One region of the Ralstonia sp. SA306 genome, then DNA from elsewhere that is predicted to be linked to it. Evidence: predicted binding sites of a transcription regulator. Region 1 holds the regulator's gene; each other region holds the start of a gene.
The links. Region 1 encodes FliA, which starts transcription of late flagellar genes. Its sites were predicted from a motif close to CTAAAGTTTNNNNNNNNNNNGCCGNTA; they were not measured.

Region 1 (2,266 bases):
ATCGCACCGGCGTACATCACCAACAGGTGTTGCAAGCCCAGTGCGAACAGACGGGGCAGCGGCAGACGCTCGTTGACGGGATCGGCAACGGCGTGAGCGATTGTCGACGAAGAAGGCGAGGGTTGGCCGGGGGATTGGCGCATTGTCTGTCTCCTGGGGCCGCCCCCGTGTCAATGCCGGGAGCGTGCTTTAGGCGGGTGCGGCGGATTCCGTCCGCCTGCATTCATGCGGCGTGATGCCGCGTATTTGCCGGCATCTTGGAGGGGCTCCATTTTTCTGTCAACAATTACAATCGTTTTTTGTGTACATATTTTGCGTTCTGAAACGCGTGTGCGCCGTGATCAACCTGCCTCAAGCCTCCAAGCGCGCCTCGTGACCGGGGCCCAAAGAAAAAGCGCGGCCGCGACATGAGTCGCTGGCCGCGCAGTAGAAATACCTGGCAGGTAAAGCTGGAACCAGGAGCCGCCATCAAACCCCGTGAAGCACAGGGTTGTGTCAGTGGCTCTCAGCCGACCTCAGATCAGGTCGGCGTCGGCAGCCATGCGCGATCGCGCAGGCGCGAGCGGATGCGGGCGATGGCCTGGCTGTGGATCTGGCACACGCGCGATTCCGACACGCCCATCACGGCGCCGATCTCGCGCAGGTTCAGATCCTGCTCGTAGTAGAGGCTCATCATGAGCTTTTCGCGCTCGGGCAGAGCCTCGATGGCAGCGACAACCGATTCGCGCAGGTCGTGGTCCAGCAGTTGGTCCAGCGGTGTGGCGTCGTTCTCGGGCGCGCGGTTCTCGATGAAGGCGTCGGCGTCTTCGCGGTCGAAATCTTCGTAATACAGCAGCTGACTGCCCTGCAGGTCGACCAGTTGCTTCTGGTATTCGGCCAGCGACATGCCCAGCGCTACGGCAATCTCGGTTTCGGTGGGCGCGCGGCCCTTCTGCTGCTGCAGCTTCTGGATCGCCTGCTCGATCGTGCGCGCGTTGCGGCGCAGCCCGCGCGGCAGCCAGTCCGAGCCGCGCAGTTCGTCCAGGATCGCGCCGCGAATACGCTGGGCCGCGTAGAACTCGAACTGCACGCCCTGCGTTTCCTCATAGCGCGACAGCGCATCGAGCAAGCCCATCATGCCGGCCTGGATCAGGTCATCCAGCTCAACGCTGGCCGGCAGCTTGACCATCATCTGGTTGGCAATGCGACGTACCAGTGGAGCATACGTGGCCATCTCGTCGGACTTGGTCTTGCGACCGGTTGCGGTGTACATATCCATGCCTGCCTTTGACGCTTCGTTCATGCTGCGCCTCAATAAACCAATTCGGCCGCGCGTGCGGTGGCGCGGATCGTCGCAGTCGATGTGGACATTGACGTTGCTTGCGCCGATTCATCTGCCGGCTGTGCCGGAGCCCGCGCCGACATGACCACCCGCGACGGCGCACTGCCATCACCGGCTTGGGCCTCGGCGCTGGCCCAGCTCAACATTTCTTCGGCAAGCTGGCGGAAGGCCATGGCCGAAGGCGATGCGGGAAACGCGCTCGCCACGGGCTTGCCGAGCGAGAGCGCAAGTTCTACGTGCCGGTCCTCAGGGAGGTAGCCAGCGAAATCGATACGGGTGTTCAGGTACTGGCCCACGGTGTTGGCCAGGTTGCCGAACACGCGCACGGCGGAATCCACCGAATGCGCGCCGCACACCACGGTGCGGATGCCAGCGCTGCCTTGCAGCACGGCGGTTTTCTTGAGCAGCGTGTACGCGCTCTTGATGCCTTCCGGACCATCGGAGAAGGTCAGCAGCACGTCGTCGCAGACTTCAGCCACGGTGCTCAGTGCCCGGGTGCCGAAATGCGCGGCCACGAGCGTCACATCCGCCGTCTCGTCGTACTGCTCGAGCACGCCGGGCATGGCGAGCATGGTCTGGGCGTTCACCACGGCCGTGTCGCGGCCCATGGCGGACAGCGCGATGCGCAGGTTGTCGACAAAGTCATCGACCTGCTCTTCCGCACCGATCACCAGCACACGACGAGCAGCGGCATGACCGAGCATGCGCCGCAGCCCTGCGGCTTGATCCTTGGCGAATGGCGTCGTCATGGTCGCCCCCTTGTCAGGCGAAATCGAAAGCGGCCAGGCCAGGTTCGCGGTTGCGCGCAGCGCCTTGCGCCACGAGCAACGATTCGTCCGAATCCAGCGTGAACGACGACTGCTCCGCACCGGCCCGGAACGAGCGGTGGATCAGCAGCTTCTTGTTCGGCACCGCAATGTCTTCCGGCACACGCTGGCCGTACGA
Region 2 (2,266 bases), 600 kb from region 1:
GTCGGTCAGCTGGTTGATCATCATCTTGGTGCTGACGTCGCCAGCCAGCGCGCCGTTGTTGGCGGCGTTGGCCGTGTCGAACTTGGTCAGCGCGTTGAGCTGGATGCGCAGCGCGTTGTACGCCTTGACGAAGTTGAGCACCGACTGGCTGGCCTGGCCGGCGTCGCTGCCGACCGTGACGGTCGTGCTGCCCGTCTTGGCCAGCGTGAACGACGTTCCGTCCACCACGTCCGTCAGCGTGTTGGTGGCGCTCTGCACGCTGATGCCGTTGACGGTGGCCATGGCGTTGCGGCCCGTGGCGACCTCGGTCATGTTCTGCGTGCCGGCCGGGTCGTGGCTCAGCAGCGATTGCAGAGCAGGGTCGCCGGAGACGGAAATCTTCATCTCCGAATTGGCGCCGCCTGCGGTGGACGTCAGCACCAGCCGATAGGGCGAATTGCTGCCGTCGTTGACGATGCTGGCCGAGACGCCCACGTTGGCGCTGTTGATGGCGTCGCGGATGCCCGCGAGCGTGTTGTTCGACGGGTCGATGGTGATCGAGCCGCCGGCCTGGTTGCCGTTTTGCGTGAACGTGGCGCCGGTGTATTTGCCGTTGGCAAAGCTGCCGCCCGAGACGTTACCGAATGAAAACGTGAGGGTGGTGGGCGTGCCGCCGCCAATGGGCGTCTTGCTGGATGCCTGCCCGTTGGCCGACAGCACCTGCGCCTGCGCAAGCTGCGTCACGTTGACTTGATACGTGCCGGCGGGCGCCGTGTTGGACAGCGAAGCCGTGAGGATTGACGTGTCGTGCCCGCTGGCCTTGTTGCCGGTGAACGTGTCCGGGTTGTTCAGGGCCGCCATCGCTGTCTGGAAGGTCGCCAACGCGCTTTTGAGCGAGCCGACCGCCGACAACTGCGTCTGAAAAGCCTTCTGCTGCGTCTGCCGCAGCGTCATGCCCTTGCTTTCCGCCTGGATCAGCTTCGTGACAAGGCTGTTGACGTCGATGTTCGTACCGATGCCCGGAACCGAGATCGGCGGAATGTAGTTGTTGCTTGTGGACGAAGTGGCCATGGTCGGACGCGCGCAAACGCTTTCTTCACAATCTCCACAATGTGACGGCAGCGCAGCCCGGTTCTTTAGGGCAAACCCTGCTCGGGCAGGCTTTTTTGCCGGTTTGCTCAGGAAAGCGAAAGAATTGCCCGCGCCACACCGAGCGGTGCACCGCGCTGACGGTCTCCATCTGCCCGGAGACCGTCGCGCGCCACGCTAGACCGTTTCGCCTTCCTTGCTTGGGTCGACCTGCTTGCCGCGCGCCAGCACCGGCACCAAAGCCGCGCCGGTATGGCTGGCCGCTACGCGCGTCAACGCCTCCGGCCCGCACGCCGCCACGATCGTGCCGCCCTCATCGCCGCCTTCGGGGCCGAGATCGAGGATCCAGTCCGCTTCGGCAATCACGTCGAGGTCGTGCTCGATCACGATCACGCTGTGGCCGCCATCTGCAAGGCGATGCAGCACCCGGATCAGCTTGGCCACGTCGGCCATGTGCAGGCCCACGGTCGGCTCGTCCAGCACGTACAGCGTGTGGGGTGCCTTCTGGCCACGGCGGGTCAGGTCATCGCGCACCTTGGACAACTCGGTGACGAGCTTGATGCGCTGCGCCTCGCCGCCGGACAGCGTGGGCGAAGGCTGGCCGAGCGTCAGGTAGCCGAGGCCGACGTCCTTCATCAGTTGCAGCGGATGGGCGATGCTGTTCATCGCGCCAAAGAACTCGACCGCTTCGTCGATTTCCATGGTGAGCACATCGCCGATGTTCTTGCCGCGCCAGGTGACGGCAAGCGTCTCGGCGTTGAAGCGTTGGCCGTGGCAGACGTCGCAGCCGACCTTCACGTCGGGCAGGAAGCTCATGGCGATGGTGCGTACGCCCTGGCCTTCGCAGGCGGGGCAACGGCCGTCGCCGGTGTTGAACGAGAAGCGCGAGGCGGTATAGCCGCGCGCACGGGCCTCCAGCGTATCGGCAAAGAGCTTGCGGATGGTGTCCCACACGCCGATGTAGGTGGCCGGGCAGGAGCGCGGCGTCTTGCCGATCGGGGTCTGGTCGACTTCGAGCACGCGGTCGATGGTTTCCCAGCCGGTGACGCTGTCGCAGCCGTGCCAGTCGTGTTTCACGTCGAGCTTGCGCGGCATCTTCGCCTCAGGCGTCTCGGCCTGTGCGGCCTTGCGCGCGCGGCGCGTGGCCGGCGAAGACAGCACCGAACGGCCGACCGCATCGAGCAGGTTCGTCATCAAA
Region 3 (2,266 bases), 920 kb from region 1:
ATGGTCAGCTCGGCGTTGTTGCGCAGCTTCATCTTCGAGAGCACGCGCCCCCGATACACGCTGACCGTCTTGACGCTGATCTGCAGTGCCTCGGCAATCTCGCCCAACGTGCGGCCGGAGCCGAGCATGCGCAGCGTCTGGAATTCGCGGTCGGAAAGAATGTCGTGGCGGGGCTTGTCCCAGTCGACATTCAGGTTGTCGGCAAGTACCTCCACGAGGTCCGAAGGCAGGTATTTCTTGCCCTTGGAGATGGCGTTGACGGCGGCCAGCAACTGCGGCTGGCTGGCGTCCATCGGCAGATAGCCGGCGGCGCCCGCCTTGAGTGCCCGTACGGCAAGCAGAGCTTCAGGATGGCGGCCCAGTGCCAGCACGGCCAGGCGGGCATGCTGCTGGCGCACGGTCTTGATGGTCTGGAATTCGTCTCCGGTGGCCGATTCCACCGAGAAGAGCATGACGTCCCACTCGCGCTGCGCGAGCAGGTCGTTATTGGCATCGCGCAGGTCCGGCACGGCCTCGATCTGCCGGGCCAGGCGCGAATCCTTGAGGATCTGGCGCAGGCCGACACGGGCAATATCGTGCGGTTCGACGATCAGGACATTGAGCATGGTGGGTGTTGCGGGTCAAACGCGGGCTCGCATCGAGCTCTTCTTTCCGCCCGCAGGCCTTCCGGCCGAACTGGCGGGCTTGCAACTCCCCATCTGTGCACTGTGTGGCGCTCTATATATAGAGGGATGCTGGCGCCTATGAACTGGTCGAACGAGTATAGCCGAGGGTCTGCAGGCCAAGAAGCAGGCTTGCCGCCTCTTTTGGAGGGGGTGTCGAAAGTCAGGCGCCCGCAAGCCCAAACCGCCGCCGACGCACAAATTTGTCAAGGCGACCCTAAACTTTCCTCAGAGGCCACCGATAACCTGAGTACAACGCAGACCTGATCCCCTTCAAGTTGCAGGTCACGTTGCCCGGCCTAGCCGGAATTAGCAAACACGGGCAACAAACCATCGGGAAACTTAGGAGCCGTCATGTCCCTCAGCCTCAATACCAACATCTCGTCCCTGCAAACGCAGCAAGCTCTGTCGCAATCGCAGTCCGCTCTGCAAACGTCGCTGCAACGTCTGTCGACCGGCCTGCGCGTGAACAGCGCGAAGGACGATGCCGCTGCATATGCTGTGGCTTCCAGCCTGACGACCACGCTGAACTCGCAAACCCAAGGTATCCAGAACGCCAACAACGCACAGTCGTACCTGCAAACGGCTGACTCGTACCTGGGCCAGGTTGAAAACAACCTGCAACGTATGCGCCAACTGGCTGTGGAAGCCAACAACGGCGGTCTGTCGACCACCGACCAGGCCAACCTGGACAAGGAATACCAACAGCTGGCCACGGCCAACAAGAACATCGAGACGAACGCCAACTACAACGGCGCCAAGCTGTTCGATGGTTCGGTGACCTCGACCACGTTCCAGTACGGCCAAAGCGCATCGACCGACGTCGCTACCGTGACCAACGCCAACCTGGCGAGCTTCGGCACGCTGTCGAGCACGAGCGTGACCTCGACTGCCAACGCAACGGCAGCTCAGGCGGCCATCGATACCGATCTGGCCAGCCTGAAGTCGGCCCGCGCCAGCCTCGGTGCACAGCAAAGCGGTCTGAGCTCGACCATCAACACGCTGACCTCGTCGAACACCGCCCTGTCGGCTGCCAAGTCGGCCATGGTCGATACGGACTACGCGTCGGAAACGTCGAACATGACTCGCCAGAACATCCTGCAGCAAGCGGGTACGGCGATGCTGGCGCAAGCCAACTCGGCGCCGAACAGCATCCTGAGCCTGCTGAAGGGTTAATCAGTAAGTTGGATGCAGCCCAGCCGCTTCGCGATTGGGTCAAGGGCCGGCGTTCCTCGGGGCGTCGGCCTTTTTTCTTTTGTCGGATACCCCCCTTTTTCGTGGGTGGCGCCTGCATAACCTGCCCTAAAGAAGCTGCAACCCGTGCCGTTGTGTAGAGAGACTTCCGCCGGCGCAGATGCTTATCGGACCCGATCATGGCGACTACCACTACCACCTCCTCAACCAGCAATTACGTTCCGCCGATCTCCATTCCCGGCATCGGGACGAGCATCGACGTCAATTCGCTGGTGACCAGCCTCATGAAGGTGGAGAGCCAGCCGCTGACGCAACTGCAGACGCAGCAAAGCTCGTACCAGACGCAGCTGTCGGCCGTGGGCTCGCTCAAGAGTGCGCTGTCGACCTTCCAGACCGCGCTATCGAACCTG

Region 2: fliD (flagellar filament capping protein FliD) is a predicted target of FliA. The motif match lies at 1,093-1,119, and genes of this name have one in related genera.
Region 3: M1D44_RS18535 (flagellin N-terminal helical domain-containing protein) is a predicted target of FliA. The motif match lies at 880-906, and genes of this name have one in related genera.

Annotation. Positions count from the first base shown of each region.
Region 1 is NZ_CP096452.1:1,471,085-1,473,350, forward strand. It holds gene M1D44_RS23160 (nucleobase:cation symporter-2 family protein) at 1-143, opposite strand, end outside; gene M1D44_RS23165 (RNA polymerase sigma factor FliA) at 521-1,282, opposite strand; gene M1D44_RS23170 (MinD/ParA family ATP-binding protein) at 1,291-2,070, opposite strand; gene flhF (flagellar biosynthesis protein FlhF) at 2,084-2,266, opposite strand, start outside.
Region 2 is NZ_CP096452.1:875,896-878,161, forward strand. It holds gene fliD (flagellar filament capping protein FliD) at 1-1,050, opposite strand, end outside; gene uvrA (excinuclease ABC subunit UvrA) at 1,246-2,266, opposite strand, start outside.
Region 3 is NZ_CP096452.1:428,826-431,091, forward strand. It holds gene M1D44_RS18530 (LuxR C-terminal-related transcriptional regulator) at 1-605, opposite strand, end outside; gene M1D44_RS18535 (flagellin N-terminal helical domain-containing protein) at 1,017-1,838, shown strand; gene fliD (flagellar filament capping protein FliD) at 2,036-2,266, shown strand, end outside.